DNA from 3 places in the Pseudaquabacterium rugosum genome. Region 2 is predicted to be linked to each of the others. Evidence: predicted binding sites of a transcription regulator. Region 2 holds the regulator's gene; each other region holds the start of a gene.
The links. Region 2 encodes sigma-54, which starts transcription at its own class of promoters, with help from an activator protein. Its sites were predicted from a motif close to TGGCANGNAANCTGCTTT; they were not measured.
Positions count from the first base shown of each region.

Region 1: the regulator sigma-54 is predicted to act here: its motif matches at 3,473-3,490, upstream of AACH11_RS18910 (ANTAR domain-containing response regulator).
Region 3: the regulator sigma-54 is predicted to act here: its motif matches at 4,924-4,941, upstream of nifN (nitrogenase iron-molybdenum cofactor biosynthesis protein NifN).

Region 1 covers NZ_JBBUTF010000019.1:949-8,493, reverse strand. The annotation lists gene AACH11_RS18925 (pyridoxal phosphate-dependent aminotransferase) at 1-638, opposite strand, end outside; gene AACH11_RS18920 (branched-chain amino acid ABC transporter substrate-binding protein) at 785-2,137, opposite strand; gene tsaD (tRNA (adenosine(37)-N6)-threonylcarbamoyltransferase complex transferase subunit TsaD) at 2,171-3,304, opposite strand; gene AACH11_RS18910 (ANTAR domain-containing response regulator) at 3,501-4,139, shown strand; gene AACH11_RS18905 (CmpA/NrtA family ABC transporter substrate-binding protein) at 4,469-5,743, shown strand; gene ntrB (nitrate ABC transporter permease) at 5,831-6,748, shown strand; gene AACH11_RS18895 (ABC transporter ATP-binding protein) at 6,824-7,545, shown strand, end outside.
Region 2 covers NZ_JBBUTF010000008.1:117,360-124,904, reverse strand. The annotation lists gene lptA (lipopolysaccharide transport periplasmic protein LptA) at 1-548, shown strand, start outside; gene lptB (LPS export ABC transporter ATP-binding protein) at 545-1,321, shown strand; gene AACH11_RS10605 (RNA polymerase factor sigma-54) at 1,341-2,903, shown strand; gene AACH11_RS10600 (THUMP domain-containing class I SAM-dependent RNA methyltransferase) at 3,252-4,595, shown strand; gene AACH11_RS10595 (YidB family protein) at 4,620-5,072, opposite strand; gene AACH11_RS10590 (16S rRNA (uracil(1498)-N(3))-methyltransferase) at 5,304-6,116, opposite strand; gene AACH11_RS10585 (hypothetical protein) at 6,179-6,763, opposite strand; gene AACH11_RS10580 (long-chain-fatty-acid--CoA ligase) at 6,807-7,545, opposite strand, start outside.
Region 3 covers NZ_JBBUTF010000008.1:241,907-249,451, forward strand. The annotation lists gene AACH11_RS11135 (methyl-accepting chemotaxis protein) at 1-949, shown strand, start outside; gene AACH11_RS11140 (dienelactone hydrolase family protein) at 1,071-1,820, shown strand; gene nifE (nitrogenase iron-molybdenum cofactor biosynthesis protein NifE) at 1,966-3,423, shown strand; gene AACH11_RS11150 (diguanylate cyclase domain-containing protein) at 3,577-4,791, shown strand; gene nifN (nitrogenase iron-molybdenum cofactor biosynthesis protein NifN) at 4,973-6,439, shown strand; gene nifX (nitrogen fixation protein NifX) at 6,441-6,854, shown strand; gene AACH11_RS11165 (NifX-associated nitrogen fixation protein) at 6,851-7,351, shown strand; gene AACH11_RS11170 (CCE_0567 family metalloprotein) at 7,356-7,545, shown strand, end outside.

The DNA of each region.
Region 1 (7,545 bases), on a different contig from region 2:
AGGCGGTCGTAGACCTCGTCGGCGACGATCCAGGTGCCGGTGCGGCGGCAGTGGTCGAGGATGGCCTGCTGCTCGTCGCGCGTCAGCGTCCAGCCGGTGGGGTTGTTCGGCGCGTTCAGCAGCAGCACGCGGGTGGCCGGGGTGACGGCCTGCAGCAGGCGCTGCAGGTCCAGCCGCCAGGCGCCGTGGGCGTCCGGCGCCAGCGGCACGCGCGTGAGCCGGGCACCGAGGATGGCGGGCTGGGCCGGCAGGTTCGGCCAGACCGGCACCACGCAGACCACCTCGTCGCCGGGCGACAGCAGCAGCTGCATGGCCGTCATCAGCGCCGTCACGCCGGACGAGGTGACGGCGATGCGCTCGTCGCCCGGGTCGCCGTGCAGGCCGGCGAGGTACTGGCGCAGGGCCTGGCGCAGCTCGGGCAGGCCGAGGTTGTGGCTGTAGAAGGTCTCGCCGCGGGCCAGCGACTCGGCGGCGGCCGCACGCACCGGCTCGGGCGTGACCTGGTCGCTCTCGCCGAACCAGAAGGCCAGCACGTCGGGGCGGCCGAGCGCGGCGTTGGCCACGGCGCGGATCTGGCTGCCCGGCAGGGCGGCGATGGTCGGACGCAGATCGGGCAGATGCGGCACGGGCGGACTCATGGGGGTGGAGGTTCTGCGGATGACAGGGTGTGGTCGATGATGGGGCGACAGCCGGTCGGGCGCGCCGGCGCGCTCGCCGACACCCTCGCCGGGACGCTCACCGCTGACTGCGCGCCCAGGGCGCCCGCGCACGGTGCCGACCGGGCTCAGCCCGGCCGCACCATCTTGCAGCTGGCGGGCAGCTCGACCTGCCGTGGCTCGAAGCGCCGCATCACGCGGAAGCCGTAACCCGAGCCCTCGACCTCGTGCTTGACCCCGCGCGCGCCGACCCGGTCCATCACGCCGACCAGCAGCGGCTGCTGGAACTGGTGGTCGGACGCGCGCATCACGCCCTCGTGGAAATCGCGCAGGGGGCCCAGCCGCGTGGTGTCCAGCTGCAGACCCTCCAGTGCCCGGGCCACCGCCAGCGGATCGGCGCTGCGCGCCTTCTCCATCGCCTGCACCAGCAGCTCGATCAGCGCCTGCATGCGGGCGTGCAGATAGTCGTCGCGCGGCTGCGGATAACGCTGGCGGAACTGGCCGACCAGGGCATCGGCCGCCGCGCCACCGACATTGGGCAGCCACTCGGCCACCGCCAGCACCTTGCCGACGCCCGCCTCGCCGATGGCCGCCGGCGCGCCCAGCGCGTTGCCGTAGAAGGTGTAGAAGCGCAGGTCCAGGCCCAGCTCGCGGCAGGCCTTGATCATCAGCGTCAGGTCCGGGCCCCAGTTGCCGGTGACCACCGCCTGCGCCCCGCTGGCGCGGATCTTCGAGGCCCAGGGCAGGAAGTCCTTGATCTTGCCCAGCGGGTGCAGCTCGTCGCCGACGATCTGGATGTCGGGCCGGCGGCGGCCGATCTCGGCGCGCGCCTGCTGGTTCACGTACTGGCCGAAGCTGTAGTCCTGGCCGATCAGGAAGACCTTGCGCAGCTGGCGGTCGTCCTGCAGCACCGACATCAGCGCGCCCAGCCGCATGTCGGCATGGGCGTCGAAGCGGAAGTGCCAGAAGCTGCAACGCTCGTTGGTCAGCGCGGGCTCGACGGCGGCGTAGTTCAGCAGCACCTGGCGGCGCTCGGGATCGCGCTGGTTGTGGCGGTTGATGGCGTCGATCAGCGCGCCGGCCACGGCCGAGCTGTTGCCCTGCAGCACCCAGCCGATGCGCTGGTCGGCCGCCAGGCGCAGCAGGTTCAGCGCCTCGTCGGTGCTGCCCTGGTGATCCAGGCGCTGCAGCGCCAGCGGCCGCGCGCCGCCGGGCAGGCGCACGCCGCCGCGGGCATTCACCCGCTCGACCGCCCACAGCAGGTTGCGCCAGGCCGCCTCGCCGCCGGCGGCCAGCGGGCCGGACAGGGCCTCGATCATGGCCAGCCGGATCGGCTCGCCGGGGGCCGCCGTCTGGGCGCGCACGCCCGGGGCGGCCACCACGGCCGCCGCCCCTGCGCCGGCACCGACGAGCTGACCGAGGAAGCGGCGACGGGAAGGCGGGAGGTCGGACAGGACGGTCTGGACGGTCTGGGCGGACATGGGTTCAGGCCGGCGCGACGCGGCCGCCGGGCATCAGGTCAGGGGATGGGACGGGATGGCGGGCACCGGAGCCGGCCCCACCGGCGGCCGATCCTGCGGCTCATCCAGCGGCCAGCGCGGGCGCACGTCGAAGGCGTAGTCGGGCCGGGCGGTGGCGATGCCGGTCTGCAGCCGCATGGCCGCGGCCAGCGCGATCATCGCCCCGTTGTCGGTACACAGCGACAGCTCCGGATAGTGCACGCGCCAGCCGCGCTTGCGCGTCGCCTCGTCCAGCTGGGCGCGCAGCGCGGCGTTGGCGCCGACGCCGCCGCTGACCACCAGCCGCTTCAGCCCGGTGCGCTTGAGCGCGTCCAGGCTCTTGCGCACCAGCACCTCGACGATGGCGGCCTGGGTCGAGGCGGCCAGATCGGCCCGCTCGACATCCGTCGGCGCGGGGCCCAGCTTGCGCAGCTGCACCGCCACCGCCGTCTTCAGGCCGGCGAAGGAGAAATCCAGATCCTTGCTGTGCAGCAGCGGGCGCGGCAAGGCGTAGGCATCGCCCCGCCCCTGCTGCGCCAGGCGCGACAGCGCCGGCCCGCCCGGATAGCCCAGGCCCAGCAGCTTGGCGCTCTTGTCGAAGGCCTCGCCGGCCGCGTCGTCGATGGTCTCGCCCAGCAGCGCGTACTGCCCGACGCCATCGACCCGCATCAGCTGGGTGTGGCCCCCGGAGACCAGCAGCGCGACGAAGGGGAACTCCGGCGGATCGGCCGACAGGAAGGGCGACAGCAGATGGCCTTCCAGGTGATGGACGCCGAGCGTCGGCCGGTCGAGCGCCAGCGCCAGCGCGCAGGCCACGCCGGCACCCACCAGCAGCGCGCCCGCCAGGCCCGGGCCGCGGGTGTAGGCCACCACGTCGATGTCGGCGCGGCTCAGGCCGGCCTCGGCCAGCACCTCGTCGGTCAGCGGCAGCACGCGGCGGATGTGGTCGCGCGAGGCCAGCTCGGGCACCACGCCGCCATAGGCCTCGTGCATCGCGACCTGGCTGTGCAGCGCGTGCGCGCGCAGGCGCGGCCAGACGATGGGCCCGCCACCGGCCCCGGTGCCTGCCCCGGCGGTAGCCGGCGACGCCAGGGTCACCACCGCCACCCCGGTCTCGTCACATGATGATTCGATGCCCAGCACATTCATGGCGCGCGAGTGTATCCAGACCGCCGCCACCGGCTGGCCGCGATGGCGGGTCGCAATGGCGGGTCGCGACGGCGCCGCACCCAGGCGCACCAACGCACACCAGCGCCGCACCCGAACCGCACCACACCCATGCAGGACCGGCCCGGCCTGGTGCATCGGGCCGGCCACTGGCGCGTCACTTGCTTGGGATTGCGCCATGAAGACATCCGTCTCCACGCTGCGCATCGTCATCGTCGCCCCCGAGAACCTCAGCCCCGGCCCGGACATGGATGCCGAGCTGCTGGAAGAGGCCGACCGCTCGCGCAGCCTGCGCATCGGTCTGCTGGAGGGCGGCTACAACATCGTGGCGGTGCTGCCCTCGGACATCTACCTGCCCGAGCGCATCGCGCAGATCCAGCCCGACCTGATCATCGTGGATGCGGAAAGCCAGGCCCGCGACACGCTGGAACACGTGGTGATGGCCACGCGGGATGCGCGGCGCCCCATCGTGCTGTTCACCAACGAGGAAGACCCGACCCACATGCGCGAGGCCATCGCCGCCGGGGTGACGGGCTATGTCGTGCAGGGGCTGGCGGCTGAGCGGGTCAAGCCGGTGCTGGACGTGGCCATGGCCCGCTTCCAGGTCGAGGAAGGCCTGCGCCGCGAGCTGGCCGACGCCCGCAGCCAGCTCGGCGAGCGCAAGATCATCGAACGGGCCAAGGGCCTGCTGATGACGCGCCACGGCCTGAACGAGGACGCGGCCTACGCCCGCCTGCGCAAGACGGCGATGGACAAGGGCCTGAAGATGGCCGACCTCGCCCAACGCCTGATCGACGCGAGCGAGCTGCTGGGCTGATCCGCCCCCTGCGGCGCCGGGCCACGCACCAGCGCCGACCGCAGGCACCCCGGGATGGTGCATTGCAGCAGGACCGGCGCGCCACGGCCCGCGCACGGCCTCCCTGCCGCGGTGCATGGGGTGCCGGACCGCGGGAGATCCAGGCTGGCACGCCCCGTGCTTAGTACTCTGCAAGAAGGTCAACGGCGATCTTCCCTCACAGGACAGGCCACTCCAACGTCGGAGTGACCCGCCCAGGACGACGGCGTCCCCACCCTCTGTCGCGGCATCCGCGGCGGTCCGGTGCGGACGCCTTTTTGTTTTTCCGTCGTAGCGAGAGAGCCCCCGCGATGTCTTCCCTGTCCAAGCCCGCCAAGGAAACCCCCGACATGAGCCGCCGTACCGTCATCAAGGCCGCCGCCGCAGGCGTGGCCGGCGTCACCGCCTCCGGCATGGTGCCCGGCCTGCAGGCCGCCGTGTATGCCGCCGGCTCCGACAAGCCGGAGAAGGAAGAAGTCCGGATCGGCTTCATCCCGCTGACCGACTGCGCCAGCGTGGTGATGGCCAGCGTGCTGGGCTTCGACAAGAAGTACGGCATCAAGATCATCCCGACCAAGGAGGCCAGCTGGGCCGGCGTGCGCGACAAGCTGGTCAACGGCGAGCTCGACATGGCCCACGTGCTCTACGGCCTGGTCTACGGCGTGCACCTGGGCATCGGCGGCCCCAAGAAGGACATGGCCGTGCTGATGACGCTGAACAACAACGGCCAGGCCATCAGCCTGTCCAAGGCGCTGGCCGACAAGGGCGCCGTCGACGGCCCGTCGCTGGCCAAGGTGATGGCGGCCAACCCGCGTGAATACACCTTCGCCGGCACCTTCCCCACCGGCACCCATGCCATGTGGATGCACTACTGGCTGGCGGCCGCCGGCATCAACCCGCTGTCGGGGGCCAAGCTGATCACCGTGCCGCCGCCGCAGATGGTGGCCAACATGCGCGTGGGCAACATGGACGGCTTCTGCGTCGGTGAGCCCTGGAACCACCGCGCCATCATCGACGGCATCGGCATCACCGCCAACACCACCCAGGACATCTGGAAGGACCACCCCGAGAAGGTGCTGGGCGCCACCGGCGAGTTCGTCCAGAAGTACCCCAACACCGCACGTGCGGTGATGATGGCGGTGCTCGAAGCCAGCCGCTGGATCGACGCCGGCCTGCAGAACAAGATGAAGATGGCCGAGACCGTGGCGCAGAAGGCCTACATCAACACCAGCGTCGACGCGATCAACCAGCGCATCCTGGGCCGCTACCAGAACGGCCTGGGCAAGACCTGGGACGACCCCAACCACATGAAGTTCTTCGGCGACGGCGCGGTGACCTACCCGTACCTGTCGGACGGCATGTGGTTCCTGACCCAGCACAAGCGCTGGGGCCTGCTCAAGAGCCACCCGGACTACCTGGGCGTGGCCAAGGCCATCAACCAGACGGCGCTCTACAAGGAGGCCGCCGGCGCCCTGAAGATCAGCGTGCCCAAGAGCGATCTGCGCAGCAGCAAGCTGATCGACGGCGTGGTGTGGGACGGCAAGGAGCCGGCCAAGTACGCCGACGGTTTCAAGATCAAGGCCTGAGCCTGACGCGGGTCGTGTGCGGCAGCGCCGCGGACGACCCCGCCCATCCACACCTGACGTGTCCCGCACGAGCAACTGGAGATCCCCATGGTCAGTGCCGTCTTCCACTCCCCGCTGAACACCGTCGAGCCCGGCGCCGCGGCCCGCCCCGCCGCCACCGGCGCTGCCGCCGCCACCACGGCCGACGCACCCACCGCGACCGCACCGGCCCCCGTCGCCCCCCGGCCGGCCCGCGACTGGCGCGGCTTCTGGATGGCCGTGCTGCCGCCGGTGCTCGGCCTGGCCACCCTGATCGCGATCTGGGCCGTCGCGACGATGAACAGCACCACCTTCCCCACCCCGGCACAGACCTTCGACGCCGCGGTCAAGCTGTTCGCCGACCCGTTCTACAGCAACGGCCCGAACGACCAGGGCATCGGCTGGAACATCCTGAACTCGCTGCAGCGCGTGGGCCTGGGCTTCGGCATGGCCGCCCTCGTCGGCATCCCGCTGGGCTTCATCATCGGCCGCTTCGAGTTCGTCAGCCGCATGGTCTCGCCGCTGATCAGCCTGCTCAAGCCGGTCTCGCCGCTGGCCTGGCTGCCGATCGGCCTGCTGGTGTTCAAGAGCGCCAACCCGGCCGCCATCTGGACCATCTTCATCTGCTCGATCTGGCCGATGGTGGTCAACACCGCGGTGGGCGTGCAGCGCGTGCCCCAGGACTACCTGAACGTGGCCCGCGTGCTGAACCTGTCCGAGTGGAAGGTCATCACCAAGATCCTGCTGCCCTCGGTGCTGCCCTACATGCTGACCGGCGTGCGCCTGTCGGTGGGCACGGCCTGGCTGGTGATCGTCGCCGCCGAGATGCTGACCGGCGGCGTGGGCATCGGCTTCTGGGTCTGGGACGAGTGGAACAACCTCAACGTCCAGCACATCATCATCGCCATCTTCGTCATCGGCATCGTCGGCCTGGCGCTCGAACAGGCGCTGATGGCCCTGGCCAAGCGCTTCTCCTTCGACGACTGAGCGGGCACGGCACCGCGCCGCACACCCCACCGCCCTGCCCCGCCAACCGCACCGCCAGACACCCCAGGAGTCCCCATGGAACGCTTCATCCAGGTCCAGTCCGCCGAGATGGTCTTCAACACGAAGAAGGGCCGCTTCCACGCCCTGCGCGACATCCACCTCGACGTCGCCAAGGGCGAGTTCATCACGCTGATCGGCCACTCCGGCTGCGGCAAGAGCACGCTGCTGAACCTGATCGCCGGCCTGACGCTGCCCACCAGCGGCGCCCTGCTGTGCGACAACAAGGAGATCGCCGGCCCCGGCCCCGAGCGCGCGGTGGTGTTCCAGAACCACAGCCTGCTGCCCTGGCTGACCTGCTTCGAGAACGTGCTGCTGGCCGTCGAGCGCGTCTTCGGCGGCAAGGAGAGCAAGGCCCAGCTGCGCGACCGCACCACCGCCGCGCTGGAACTGGTGGGCATGAGCCACGCCCTGGCCAAGCGCCCGCACGAGATCTCCGGCGGCATGAAGCAGCGCGTGGGCATCGCCCGCGCCCTGGCCATGGAGCCCAAGGTGCTGCTGATGGACGAGCCCTTCGGCGCCCTGGACGCCCTGACCCGTGCCCACCTGCAGGACGAGCTGCTGAAGATCGTGGCCCGCACCCAGAGCACCGTGGTGATGGTGACCCACGACGTGGACGAGGCCGTGCTGCTGAGCGACCGCATCGTGATGATGACCAACGGCCCGGCCGCGACCATCGGCGAGATCCTGAAGGTGGAACTGCCGCGCCCGCGCAACCGGGTGGAGCTGGCCGAGGACAC
Region 2 (7,545 bases):
TGCCGGCCATGGCCGCCTCGGCGGACCGCACCCAGCCGCTCACGCTGGAATCCGACAAGCCCTGCACCGTCAACCTGGCCCGACAGGTCAGCCAGTGCAGCGGCAACGTCGTCATCACCCAAGGCACGCTGGTGCTGCGCGCCGAACAGATCGAGCTGCGCGAGAGCCGTGAGGGCCATCCCTCGGCCACCGCCAGCGGCAGCACGGCCAAGCCCGCCCAGTACCGCCAGAAGCGCGACGGCAGCGACGAGACCGTCGAGGGCAGCGCCACCCGCATCGACTACGACGGCAAGGCCGGTACGCTGCGCTTCGTCGGCCAGGCGGTCGTGCGGCGCCTGCGCGGCACGACGGTGGCCGACGAGATCACCGGCGGCGAGATCGTCTGGGACAACGTGGCCGAGCAGATCAGCGTCAGCGGCGGTGCGGCCAGCGCCGGCAATCCCGGCGGCCGCGTGCGCGCGGTGATCCAGCCGCGGGCCACCGTGCCCGCCGCGCCCCAGGTGCCCTTGCCGCTGAAGACCGGCCCGTCCGGCGCGGACCGCCCATGACGACCGCCTCCGCGACCCGCACCGCCGACGGCGGCAGCCGGCTCGAGGTCCGCGGCCTGCAGAAGCGCTACGGTGCCCGGCAGGTGGTCAAGGAAGTCCATCTGCGCGTGGCCGCCGGCGAGGTCATCGGCCTGCTCGGCCCCAACGGCGCAGGCAAGACCACCACGTTCTACATGGTCGTCGGCCTGGTGCGTGCCGATGCGGGCGAGATCCACATCGACGGCCAGCCGGTGCAGCACCAGCCGATCCACCGCCGCGCCAGCCTGGGCCTGAGCTACCTGCCGCAGGAAGCCTCGATCTTCCGCAAGCTCAGCGTCGAGGAGAACATCCGCGCCGTGCTCGAACTGCAGCACGATGCCCAGGGCAAGGCCCTGGACCGCGCGACCATCGACCGCCAGCTCGAACAGCTGATGGACGACCTGTCGCTCACCCGGCTGCGTGACGCGCCCGCGCCGTCCCTGTCCGGCGGCGAACGCCGGCGCGTCGAGATCGCCCGCGCGCTGGCCTCGCAGCCCCGCTTCATCCTGCTCGACGAGCCCTTCGCCGGGGTCGACCCGATCGCGGTGATCGAGATCCAGCGCATCATCGGCTTCCTGAAGGCGCGGGGCATCGGTGTGCTGATCACCGACCACAACGTGCGCGAGATGCTCGACATCTGCGACCGGGCCTACATCATCAGCGAGGGCCGTGTGCTGGCCGAGGGCACGCCGACCGAGATCGTCGGCAATCCCGACGTGCGGCGCGTCTACCTCGGCGAACACTTCAAGATGTGACGGACGGAAGCAAGCAGTCATGAAACCGTCCCTGCAGGTCCGCCTGTCCCAGCACCTGGCGCTGACGCCGCAGCTGCAGCAGTCGATCCGGCTGCTGCAGCTGTCGACGCTCGAGCTGCACCAGGAAATCGAGCAGATGCTCGAACAGAACCCCTTCCTCGACGTCGAGGAGGACCACGCGCCGATGGAGTTCGGGCTGGAGCGCCTGTCGTCCAGCCAGGACGCCGCCGGCCAGCGCGAGAAGGAACGCCTGGCCGAGCGCGAGGACGGCGCCGCCGGTGACGGCTCCGGCGGCGACGAGCCGGCCGGGGTCGACAACGCCGACTTCGGCGCCACCGAGCGCGACGACTGGGAAAACGGCACCGAGCGCGACGACTTCGACGGCATCCGCGAGCTGCCCTCCGGCAACACCGGCAGCGGCAGCGGGGACGACGACTTCGAGCCCATCGAGTCGGCCGACCAGGGACCGACGCTGCAGGACCACCTCCGGCGCCAGCTGCTGGGCATGCGGCTGTCCGAGGAGGACCAGGCCGCGGTGCTGGTGCTCATCGAGTCTCTCGACGAAGACGGTTATCTGGGCGACCCGCTCGCCGAGATCGCCGAGCGTCTGGGCAGCGCGCTCGGCATCGATCCGGACGATCCCGATCAGGCCGACGAACGCGAGGAGCTGGCCGACCGCCTGCGTTGCGCGCTGAAATGGCTGCAGAGCATGGAGCCCACCGGCGTCGGCGCCTCGGGCCTGTCCGAATGCCTGGTGCTGCAGCTCAAGGACAAGCCGCGCAGTCCCGCACGCAAGGTCGCCATCCGCATCGCCGAGGCCGGCCTCGAGCTGCTGGCGCGCCGCGACGCGAAGAAGCTGATGCAGGCCACCGGCGCCGACGAGCAGCTGCTGCGCGAGGCCCAGGCCCTGATCCTGAGCTGCGAGCCCAAGCCCGGCCGCCCGTTCGCGCGCGCCGAGGCCAACATCATCGTGCCCGACGTCATCGTGCTGAAGTCGGGGCGCGGCTGGAAGGCGACCCTCAATCCGGACGTCATGCCCAAGCTGCGCATCAACGACCTGTACGCGCAGGCCATCCGCGGCCAGCGCAACGGCTCGGCCAGCGGGCTGTCGTCACGCCTGCAGGAGGCGCGCTGGTTCATGAAGAACATCCTGCAGCGCTTCGACACCATCCTGCGCGTCAGCCAGGCCATCGTCGAGCGGCAGAAGGGCTTCTTCACCCACGGCGAGATCGCGATGAAGCCGCTGGTGCTGCGCGAGATCGCCGACGAGCTGGGCCTGCACGAGAGCACCATCTCGCGCGTGACCACGGCCAAGTACATGACCACGCCCTACGGCACCTTCGAGCTGAAGTACTTCTTCGGCTCCAGCCTGAACACCGAGGCCGGCGGCAACGCGTCGAGCACCGCGGTGCGCGCGCTGATCAAGCAGCTGGTGGCCAACGAGGACCAGGCCAAGCCGCTGTCCGACAGCCAGCTGTCGGACATGCTGGGCGAGCAGGGCATCACCGTCGCCCGCCGCACCGTGGCCAAGTACCGCGAGGCGCTGAAGATCGCGCCGGCCAATCTGCGCAAGGCCTTGTGAGCATTCCCCGGACGGGCCCGGCCCAGCCGGCCCCGTCCGCCTGACGTTCCGTCTTCCCGTACCCCGCGATGCCTGCCCTGTGCAGGCCGTCCGCGCTGGAGGCTTCCTGCCGTGACCACCCCCAAATTTCCCAAGCCGCCGATCGGCGGCATGCCGCGCCACCGCCGTGATGACGGCCCCGCCCCTCACGGAGCCCGACGTGGCCCGGGCCCGGGCCACGCCCCCCACGGCGGCCCGCAAGGCCGGGGTCCGGGCGGCCCCGGGCGACCGGGCCCCGGCCCCGGCGGCCGACCGGGTGGCCGACCGGGCGGCCCACCGCTGCGCCGGCCGGAGCTCGCGCTGGCACCGGTGGCCAGCGGCGAGCCGGTCTCGCTGTTCCTGCCCTGCCCGGCCGGCGTCGAGCCGCTGCTGGCCGACGAGTGCGCCCGCCTGCTGGGCGTCGACCGCTCGGTGGTGCCGGCCGATCCCTCGCGCCGGCCGGTGATCGAGCTCAAGGGCGGCGTGCGGGTGCGCGCCGACGGCGTGGGCGCGATGCGGCTGAACCTGGAATGCCGCCTCGCCCAGCGCGTGCTGTGGCCGCTGGCCCACGGCCCCTACGGCCACGAGGACGACCTCTACGCGCTGGCCCGGCGCGTGCCCTGGGTCGACTGGATCACGCCGCGCGAGACCTTCCGCATCGACACCAGCGCCCAGCGCTCGCCGCTGCAGAGCCTGAACTTCGCCACGCTGCGGGTGAAGGACGCGCTGTGCGACGTGCTGCGCGATGCCACCGGCGAGCGCCCCAGCGTCGACACCCGCCACCCGGACCTGTCGCTGGTGCTGCACCTGGCCGAGGATCTGGCCACGCTGTACGTGGACCTCAGCGGCGAGGCGCTGTTCAAGCGCGGCTGGCGCGACGAGCGTGACGGCGGCCTCAAGGGCGAGGCGCCGCTGAAGGAAACGCTGGCCGCGGCCATGCTGGCGGCCGCCGGCTGGCAGGGCCGGGCCGAGGACGGCGCCCTGCTCGACCCCTGCTGCGGCGCCGGCACCATCGCCATCGAGGCGGCGCAGATCGCCTGCGGCATCGCCCCGGGCCTGCAGCGCCGCTTCGCCTTCGAGCAGTTGCGCGCCTTCCGCCCGCTGCTGGGCGAATGGGCCCGCCTCAAGACCGAGGCCAAGGCCCGGGTGCACGCGCCGGCCGTGGCCATCCACGCCGGCGACGTCGCCTTCCGCATGACCGACTTCGCGCAGCGCAACGCGCAGCGCGCGGGCGTCGGCCACGCGATCCAGTTCAAGACCGGTGATGCGCTGCAGCGCCCGGCCCCGGCGGCCGGCGGCCTGCTGGTGCTGAACCCGCCGTATGGCGAGCGCATCGAGGCCAAGGGCACGCACGGCGTGCGCGATGACGACATGCGCGGCCCGCGTGGCCAGGGCAGCCGCGAGGACTTCGATGCCGGCGCCTCGGCCGGCGAGTTCTATGCCGCACTGGCCGCCCACTGGAAGCGGGCCTACACCGGCTGGACGGCCTGGGTGCTGAGCCCGGACCTGAAGCTGCCGCAGGCGCTGCGGCTGAAGGAGACGCGCCGCGTGCCGATGTGGAACGGCGCGATCGAGTGCCGGCTGTTCCGCTTCGACCTCGTCAGCGGCAGCGCCCGCACCCCGCGCGAGCCACGCGCAGGTGACACGCCCGAGGCCGGGACCGCCGCCGGCTGATCAACCGGGCGCTGCGGGCAGCGCTCAGCCCTTCTGGCCCAGCATGCCCATCAGGCCGCCGACCAGGCCGCCCAGGTCCGGCTGGGCGCCGGCGGCCGGCAGCTGGCCGTTGGGCGTCATCTGGTCGATGACCTGCGGCAGCAGCTGCGCCAGCTGGCCGCCCAGGGCGTCGGCCGGCAGACCGAACTGCTGCGCCAGCTCACCCAGACGGCCCTGGCCCAGCGCGGCACCGATCTGCTCGCCGGACACCGGCAGATTGGCGCCGGTCGAGACCCAGCTCTGCACGGCCTCGCCCAGGCCCCCTTGCTGCAGCTGCGAGACCAGCGCGCCCAGGCCGCCGGCGCCGCCCTGCTGACCGCCGATCAGGCTCATCACCAGTTGCATGAGCGGCGGCATGCCGCCGCCGGCCTGGCCACCGAGCGCCTGGCCGAGCGCACCGTTGACCGCTTGTCCGAGCATTGAATCGAGCAGACCCATGATGACCTCCTGTGTGTTGGGTATGGCGGCCGATTCTGCGCCCGGCGGGTGACGCCACGACCGGCTGCGCCCCCGCCCGGCCACCCGCCCGACGAAGGCCGGGCGCTTCCGTGTGCAGCCCGTCACGGCCAAGGCCTCCGCATCCACCGGCTGCCGGCTCCAGTCCGGCCGCCAACGGCCGATCGCGCGCGTGCGCGCGACAAGGCGCCCGCCGCGACGGACCGGCCCTGCTCAGGCCGACGGGTCGATCCGGGCCGCCGCCCAGCAGGCGATCGTCGACAGCGCCGCCAGCGGCGCGGTGTCGGCCCGCAGCACGCGCGACCCCAGGCTGACCGGCTGGAAGCCGGCCTCGACCGCGGCCGCCTGTTCGGTCGACGACAGACCACCCTCGGGGCCGCTGAGCAACACGATGCGCGGGCGGTCCTGCCACGCGCAGTCCGCGCCGACGGCCCGCGGGCGCCCCGCCAACCAGGACCACAGCGGCGGGGCCTGCGGATCCAGGCTCAGCAGCAGGCCCTGGGGGGAGGCGGGGCCGTCCACCCCGCCAGGCACGGCAGCCGCCCAGCCCCGCAGCCAGTCCCGCAGCGGCTGCGCCGCGGCGACCTCGGGCACGCGGTTGCGACCGCTCTGCTCGCAGGCCGAGACGGCCACCGCCTGCCAGTGCTCGGACTTGCGTTGCGCCCGATCGCCCGCCACGCGCAGCACCGAACGCTCACACACCAGCGGCTGCAGGCCGGCCGCACCGAGCTCGGCCGCCTTCTCGACCACCGTGTCCATGCGCTCGTTGGCCGGCATGCCGAGCGCCAGCGTGACGGCCACCGGCAGTTCGCATTCCACCGGCGCGTGTGCGAGCACCTGGACCGTCACCTCGCGGCGGCCCATGGCCAGCACCTCGGCCTGCCATTGCCCGCCCAGGCCATCGAACAGGGTCAGCGCCGCGCCGGGCTGCAGGCGCAGCACCTGCACATGGCGGGTGGCATTCGGCGGCAGGACGATCTGGACGCCGGCGGACAGAGGGACATCGACATGGAAACGCGTGGCCATGGCCGCGATTGTCGGTCCTGGCACGGGGCCTGACGCTGCAGCGGCAGCGCTGAGCCGGCCGCTCAGGCCGCCGCGTCGTGGCGCGCCAGCTGGCGCAGCAGCTCGCGTGCGGCAGCCTCGCCCTCGGCGCGGCGCACCAGCACGACCAGTTCGACGGCGACCTCGGACAGCGCCGACGCATCGGCCGCACGCTCGATGGCCAGCGTCATCCGGTAGGCCTTGATCAGGCCCAACCGCTCGCGCGAGTGGATCAGCAGGCGCTCGTAGAGCGGTCCGTAACCCAGCGGTTCGAGCAGCGCACGGGTCTGGGCGCGCCAGCCGGCGAGGGCCGGTGCCAGGGTGCTGGGCCCGCTGTCGATCTCGGGCAGGCGGCTGTCGAGCGGCCACTGGCTCTCGCCGGGCTCGGCCGCGGTGGCGATCAGACCGAGGTCGAGCAGCTGGCCGAGGTCCTCGACACGGCTGCCGTGGACCATCGCCAGCCAGTGGGTCGCGTCACGCGCCGGATCGACGATCAGCAGCAGGTTGCGGGCGGCGCGGGGCAGCGCATGGGCGCGTTCGCGGATCTCGCGCCGGCCGGCATCGGTGCGCGTCAGACGCCACTCGGTATGGGCCAGGAGAGCGGTGTCAATGCGGACTTCGGTGACCATCGTGACGGCGTCCTCGGCCGTGAGGCGGGAAAGTGCGCGGCCATCATGACACGCGCCCGCGCAGCTCGCGACGCAGGATCTTCCCCACTGGCGTCTTCGGCAGCTCGTCACGGAACTCGATGACGCGCGGGCGCTTGTAGCCGGTCAGATGGCCCTCGCAGAACTGGCGCACCTGGGCCTCGGTCAGCGCCGGGTCGCGGCGCACGATGACCAGCTTGACCGCCTCGCCCGAATGCTCGTCGGACACGCCGACGGCCGCGCATTCGAGCACCCCGGGCAACTGGCTCAGCACGTCCTCGACCTCGTTCGGATAGACGTTGAAGCCGCTGACCAGGATCATGTCCTTCTTGCGGTCGATGATGCGGAAGGCGCCGCGCTCGTCGACCACGCCGACATCGCCGGTGCGGAACCAGCCATCGGCCGTCATCACGCGGGCCGTCTCGTCCGGCCGCTGCCAATAGCCGGCCATCACCTGCGGACCGCGCACCGCGATCTCGCCGGGGCTGCCCGGTGGCACGGTACGGCCGTCGTCATCGAGCAGCGCCATCTCGGTCGATGGCAGCGGATAGCCGATGTTGCCGGTGTAGGCGCGGCTGTCGACCGGGTTGCAGCTGACCACCGGGCTGGTCTCGGACAGACCGTAGCCCTCGCAGATCGGGCAGCCGGTCTTCTCCAGCCAGGCCTGTGCAGCGCCGGCCGTCACCGCCATGCCGCCGCCCACCGAGATCTTGAGCTGGCTCCAGTCGACGGTGTCGATGTCCGGGTGGTTGGCCAGCGCGTTG
Region 3 (7,545 bases), 120 kb from region 2:
GGCCGCGCTGGTCGCGGTCGGCATGGGGCTGACGCTGGTGCGCAGCATCAGCCAGCCGCTCGATGCGCTGCAGCGCACGGCCGAGCGCATCGCCGATGGCGACCTGTCGCAGGCGCTGCCGCCCGGCGCGGCCCACGAGCTGGGCCGGTTGCAGACGGCGATGGGGCGCATGCAGCAGGGTCTGCGGGATCTGGTGCGTGAAGTGCGCGGCGCCAGCGACGCGATCCGGACCGCCAGCCAGGAGGTGGCGGCCGGCAACACCGATCTGAGCCACCGCACCGAGAGCGCCGCCAGCCAGCTGCAGCAGACCGCCTCGTCGATGGAGGAGCTGGCCGGCACCGTGCGCCAGAGCGCCGAGACGGCCGGTGAGGCCGGCCGCAGCGCCGACGAGGCCCGCGACGCCGCCGACCGTGGCGGCCAGACCGTGGCCTCGGTGGTGCAGACGATGTCGCGCATCAGCGACGCGTCGCGCCGCATCGCCGAGATCACCGGCGTCATCGACGGCATCGCCTTCCAGACCAACATCCTGGCGCTGAATGCCGCGGTCGAGGCGGCGCGGGCCGGCGAGCAGGGCCGCGGCTTCGCCGTCGTGGCCGCCGAGGTGCGCAGTCTGGCGCAGCGCTCGGCCGCCGCGGCGCGCGAGATCAAGGGCCTGATCGCCGATTCGGTCGAGCGGGTCGACGAGGGCTCGCGCCTGGTCGGCGATGCCGGCCGCACCATGGGCGAGATCGTGCAGACGGTGCAGCGCGTGGACGCGCTGATCGGCGAGATCTCGGTGGCCGCGCGCGAGCAGAGCCAGGGCCTGGACCAGGTCAACGGCGCGGTGGCCGACATCGACCGCAGCACGCAGCAGAACGCCGCGCTGGTCGAGCAGAGCGCGGCCGCCAGCGACAGCCTGCAGCAGCAGGCCACGCGCCTGTCCGAGGTCGTCGGACGGTTCCGCGTCTGAGGCCCGGCGGCGGCCGCAGGCCACGGCCGCCTCAGGGCAAGTCCTGAGCCTGCCGCCCTGCACGGGCCCGCGGCCCCGGGTCCATACTGGCCGTCACGTCCAGGCACCCGGGGAGGCCGCGATGGGTCGGATGATCGAGTACGCCCGCATCGACGGGCAGCGCCTGCAGGCCTATCTGGCCGAGGCCGATCCGGTGGCCGGCCCGGTGCGCGGCGCCGTCGTGCTGTGCCAGGAGTGGTGGGGCCTGAACGCCTACATGCGCGACGTGGCCGAGCGCCACGCCCAGGCCGGCTTCCATGCGCTGGTGCCCGACCTGTACCACGGCCAGATCACCACCGATCCGATCGAGGCGCAGGACCTGATGATCCACGTCATCTACCGCAAGGCCGCCGCCCAGGAGCTGCGCGGCGCGGTCTGCCACCTCAAGGAACACCTCCACAGCGAGAGCGGCAAGGTGGCCATCATCGGCTACAGCTCCGGCTCGGCGCTGGCACTGCTGACGCTGTGCGCGTCGCCCGAGGTCGATGCCGGCGTGCTCTGGTATGGCTACCCGCCGCTGGAGTACATGGAGGCCGAGCGCATCACCGCCCCGGTGCTGGCCCACTGGGCCGACGAGGACGCGTTCTTCCGCCAGGACTTCATCCGCGACCACGAGGCCCTGCTGCGCAGCCACGGCGTGCGCTACACCGGCTACCACTATCCGGCGCCGCACGCCTTCGCCAACGAGACCGCCCAGGGGCCCGGCCCCGGCCGCATGAGCCAGATGCGCTACGACCCGGCCTGGGCCCGCATCGCCTGGGACCGCACGATGGCCTTCCTCGGCGCCGAGCTGCGCCCCGAGCCGCCGCTGCGCCGCCTGCTGACGGGCTGACGGGCTGACGGGCTGACGGGCTGACGGGCTGACGGCCGATCCGAGTGGCCGATCTGAGCGGTCGGGCCGGATGCGGCCGGAGCCGCCTGGCACCGATCCTGCACGGACGACGCCACCCCGTCCGCTTTGCAGGAGATCCGACACCATGGCCACGCCATTGAAGGAAACCATCGCCCGTGTCTTCGAGGAGCCCGGCTGCGACAAGAACGCGGTGAAGAGCGAGAAGGAGCGCAAGAAGGGCTGCACCAAGCAGCTGACGCCCGGCGCCGCGGCCGGTGGCTGCGCCTTCGATGGCGCCAAGATCGCGCTGCAGCCCATCGTCGACGTCGCCCACCTCGTGCACGGCCCGATCGCCTGCGAGGGCAACAGCTGGGACAACCGCCACTCGGCCAGCAGCGGCTCGACGATCTACCGCACCGGCTTCACCACCGACATCCACGAGCTGGACGTGATCCACGGCGCCGAGAAGCGCCTGTTCAAGGCCATCCGCGAGGTGATCGAGAAGCAGGACCCGCCGGCCGTCTTCGTCTACCAGACCTGCGTCACCGGCCTGATCGGCGACGACATCGAGGCGGTGTGCAAGCGCGCCACCGAGAAGTTCGGCAAGCCCGTCGTCCCGGTCAACGCCCCGGGCTTCGCCGGGCCCAAGAACCTGGGCAACAAGCTGGGTGCCGAGGCGCTGCTGACCTACGTGATCGGCACGCAGGAGCCCGCGTACACGACGCCTTACGACATCAACATCATCGGCGAGTACAACCTCAGCGGCGAGCTGTGGCAGATCAAGCCGCTGCTCGACGCGCTCCGCGTGCGCATCCTCAGCTGCATCAGCGGCGACGGGCGCTATGCCGAGGTGGCGTCCTCGCACCGCGCCAAGGCCAACATGATGGTCTGCAGCAAGTCGATGATCAACATCGCCACCCGCATGCAGGAGCGCTACGGCATCCCGTACTTCGAAGGCAGCTTCTACGGCATCAGCGACATGAGCACCACGCTGCGCGAGATCGCCCGCCTGCTGGTCGAGCGCGGCGCCGATGCCGAGCTGAAGGACCGCACCGAGGCGCTGATCGCGGTGGAGGAGGCCCGCGCCTTCGAGCGCATCCGCGCCTACAAGGCGCGCCTGGCCGGCAAGAAGGTGCTGCTGATCACCGGCGGCGTGAAGAGCTGGTCGGTGGTCTCGGCGCTGCAGGAGGCGGGGCTGGAGGTGGTCGGCACCTCGGTGAAGAAGTCCACCCGGGAGGACAAGGAGAAGATCAAGGAGATCATGGGCCTGACCGCCGAGGACAGTGCCCACATGATCGACGACATGACCCCGCGCCAGATGTACGCGATGCTGCGCGACGCGAAGGCCGACATCATGCTGAGCGGCGGCCGCAGCCAGTTCGTCGCGCTCAAGGCCCGCATGCCGTGGATGGACATCAACCAGGAGCGTCACCATGCGTTCGCCGGTTATGAGGGCATGGTCACGATGATCGACGAGATCGACAAGGCCCTGCACAACCCGATGTGGGCCCAGGTGCGCGCCCCGGCCCCCTGGGAGGCGGAGGACCGTCTGCTGCGTGCGCAGAGCGCGCAGCAGCTGGCGGCGGAGGCGGCGCCGGGCTGAGCGCGCGCTGTCCGGCCGGTGCGGATGCCCGCTGCGGTCTGCGGGGCGCCGGATCGGGCCCCGCGCCCCCACCGGGACGGGCGCATGGATCCCGGGTGTCGGGCTTTCTCGATCCGGTATCAAGTCCCGCCCCCGACGGCCGACATGCGCCCCATGGGCGTTCCCTTGCACGACTGTCCGCCGGCGGCCCCGCCGACGCCGACCGCCGCCGCCGCTGCCGATCCGGCATCGGCAGGCACGGCCGTGCCTGCCGCAGGCCTGCGTGTCGGCCCGCGCCTGCGGCGTCTGCTGCAGGGCCCGCTGGCCGATGAGTCGGCCGAGCTGCGGCAGGTGCTGTGGCGCACGTTGGACGAGGTGCCGGCGCTGCAGGCCTTCGAGCTGCTGTGGACGGTGGTGGTCGCGCTGATGGCCTGGCGGGCCAGCGGGGCCGACTGGCCGCTGGCCTGGCTGGCGATCGAGGCGGCCTGCCTGCCGCTGCGCGGGCGGGGCGTGGGCTCGGCCCGCGCCGAGGCCTGGCGGCCGCTGCGCATGACGGCCAATGTGCTGCGTCTGCTGGCGATGGGGCTGGGCGCGATGGCGGCGCTGTGGCTGGGTGATCTGGCGCTGACGGCGTTGGCCCCGGTGCTGGTGGTCGGCATGCTGGCGGTGGTGGTGGCGCGCTGGGCCGCGCTGCCGCGGCTGGCGGCGGCGGTGGTGCTGGTCGACGGGGCCTTGCTGTGGGCCGGGCTGGCGGGCTCGCCGCTGCCGGGGCTGCTCGGCCCCTCGTGCATGATTCCGGCCGGTGCGGCGGCCTTCTGGCTGCTGCTGCACCACAACCACCGGATGCTGCTGCAACTGCTGCAGCTGCAGTTCGAGAACCGCCGCCTGTCGCTGCAGGATCCGCTGACCGGCCTGCCCAACCGGCGCGAGTTCACCGAGCGTCTGGCCCGCCTGCGCGAGGCGGGGCAGTCCACCCGCTTCGCCGTGCTGTGCATGGACCTCGACGGCTTCAAGCGCGTCAACGACCAGCATGGCCATGATGCGGGCGACCAGCTGCTGGCCCAGGTCGCGCAGCGTTTCCGCGGCCTGCTGCGGCAGCAGGATGCGGTGTGCCGTGTCGGTGGCGACGAGTTCGTCGTGCTGCTGCCCGGCGCCGAGGCGACGGTGGCCACCCAGGTCGCGCAGCGCCTGCTGCAGGAGGTGGCGCGCCCGTTCACGCTGCGCGATGGCGTGACGGTGCAGGTGGGGCTGAGCGTGGGCATCGCGCTGTGCCCGGGCGACGGCCAGGACGGCGCCCATCTGCTGCGCGAGGCCGATGCCGCGCTCTACCGCGCCAAGCGGGCGGGCAAGGGCTGCTGGCGCCATGCGGGGGCGTTGGCGGCCGACTGAGCGGCCGCGGTCCGTGTCGGCGCACCGGTCGTCGCGTTTGTCGCGTTCATGCCGCGGGCGGTCCGGCGCTGATCCCGCGCTGATCCCGTACGAAATCGCGCGCTGACAGGCACTTGCAGGCGTCTGCGGTGCTGGCATCCATCCTGCAAAGGGCCTGTCGAGCCCAACGCAGGAGCCCCTCATGGCGCATGTCAGCGAGTCGAAGAAGGCGTGTGCGGTCAATCCGCTGAAGATGAGCGCGCCGCTGGGCGCCAGCTATGCGTTCATGGGCCTGGACAGCTGCATGCCGATGATGCACGGCAGCCAGGGTTGCACGTCCTTCGGTCTGGTGCTGCTGGTGCGGCACTTCAAGGAGGCCATCCCGCTGCAGACCACGGCCATGAACGAGGCCACCACGGTGATGGGCGGCTACGACAACCTCGAGAAGGCCCTCCTCAACATCCGCCAGCGGGCCCGGCCGCAGATGATCGCCATCTGCTCGACCGGGCTGACCGAGACCAAGGGCGACGACGTCGAGGCCTACATCACGCTGGCCCGCAAGAAGCACCCCGAGATCGCCGACACCGAGGTGGTCTACGTCAGCACGCCGGACTATGTCGGTGCCTTCGAGGACGGCTGGTCGCGCGCGGTCGAGGGCGTGATCCGCCAGGTCACCACGCCGTGCGCGGCCGATGCGCCGAAGGACGCCAGCCGCATCGCGGTGCTGCCCGGCTCGCACCTGTCGCCCGGTGATGTCGAGGAGCTGCGCGAGCTGTTCGAGCGCTTCGGCCTGACGCCGGTGATGCTGCCCGACGTGGCCGGCTCGCTCGACGGCCACATCCCCGACGACTGGCTGGGCACCACGCTGGGCGGCACGCCGCTGGAGGCCATCCGCACGCTGGGCCGGTGCGGCCACGCGGTGGCCATCGGCGCGCAGATGAAGCCCGCGGCCGAGCGCCTGCGGCAGCAGTGCGGCGTGCCCTGCACGCTGTTCGACCGCCTGACCGGCCTGGCCGCCAGCGACGCGCTGGTGATGCTGCTGGCGAAACTGAGCGGCCGGCCGGTGCCCGAGCGCGTCAAGCGCCAGCGCAGCCAGCTGGTCGACGCGATGCTCGACGGCCACTTCCACTTCGGCCACAAGAAGGTGGCCATCGGCGCCGAGCCCGATCTGCTGTACGCGGTCGGCAGCTTCCTGGCCGAGATGGGCGCCGAGGTGTCGGTGGCCATCACCACCACCCAGAGCGCGCTCAACGCCCAGGTGCCGGCCAACGAGGTCGTGATCGGCGATCTGGAGGACTTCGAGCAGCTGGCCCGCGCGGCCGATGTCGACCTGCTGATCACCCACTCGCACGGCCGCCAGGCCGCCGAGCGCCTGGGCAAGCCGCTGTTCCGGCTCGGCATCCCGAAGTTCGACCGCATCGGCAATGCCCACAGTTGCCACATCGGCTACCGCGGCACGCGCAACCTGGTCTACGAGCTGGGCAACCTGTTCATCGACCTGATCCCGCACCACGGGCCGCAGGACTGGCCGCTGCAGCCGGCGGCGCTCGACGCGGCGCGCCCGCCCGAGGCGATCACGGTCGCCGTCGATGCCCTCGTGCGCCGCCAGAAGGCCGAGCGTGCGGCCGCGCACGGCCCCGTCCCCACGACCACCCCTGAAGGAGCGTGACATGAAGATCGCCTTCGCGACCCAGGACCAGCAGCGCGTGGACGCGCACTTCGGCTGGGCCAGGCATCTGGCCGTCTACGAGATCGAGCCCACCGGCTACCGCTTCGTCGAGGACTTCGCCTTCGGCGAGGACCTGGCCGAGGACGGCAACGAGGACAAGCTGGCGCCCAAGCTGGCGGCGATCGCCGACTGCGCGATCGTCTACGTGGCGGCCATCGGTGGCAGTGCGGCCGCGCGCGTGGTCGCCAGCAAGATCCACCCGGTGAAGGTGCCGGCGCCCGAGCCCATCCTGGACATCCTGGACAAGCTGCAAGGGGTGCTCCAGGGCACGCCACCGCCCTGGCTGCGCAAGGCCCTGATGAAGGGCCAGGCGCGCAGCGTCGACTTCGAGGACGACGAGGAAGTCAAGTCATGACCACCGATACCGCGACCCCCACCGCCGAGGCCAAGGTCGTTCGCACCGACGAGGAACTGCTGCAGGCCCCCTTCATCCGCGAGCTGATCAAGCAGCTGCGCGCGCAGGACACCCACGGCACCTGGGAGGGCAAGTCCGACCTCACGCTGCTGGCGCCCTACATCCTCACGCCCGAGCAGCGGCGCGAGATGCCGATGATGGGCGACCCGGACCCCGAGACGCTGTGGCGCCTGGACCTGTTCCACAACGCGGTCGGCCTGTGCATCGAGAAGGCCACGAAGTGCATGGTCAGCCCGATGACGAAGATGAGCCACGAGGGCTTCGGCCGCACGGTGCTGACCACCGGCCGGCTGATCGTCGTCAATCGCCATCTGCGGGACGTCCATCGTTTCGGTTATGCGAGCCTGGCCAAGCTGGCCGAGGCTGGCAACAAGCTGGTCACCGAAGGCATTGGCATGGTCGAGAAGTACCGCGAAGTCGCCACCTGGGGAGCGTGAAACCATGAGCGAGACCGTCGACGTCGACGCCCTGAAGGCCGAGATCAAGAAGCTCAATGCCAAGGCCACGCAGGCCAAGATGGACCTGCACGACCTCAGCGAGGAGCTGCCCACCCACTGGGAGCGCATCCCCGAGGTGGCCCGGACCGCCCACGACGCGCATGCGGCGCTGATCGCCGCCCGCGCGCGGCTGG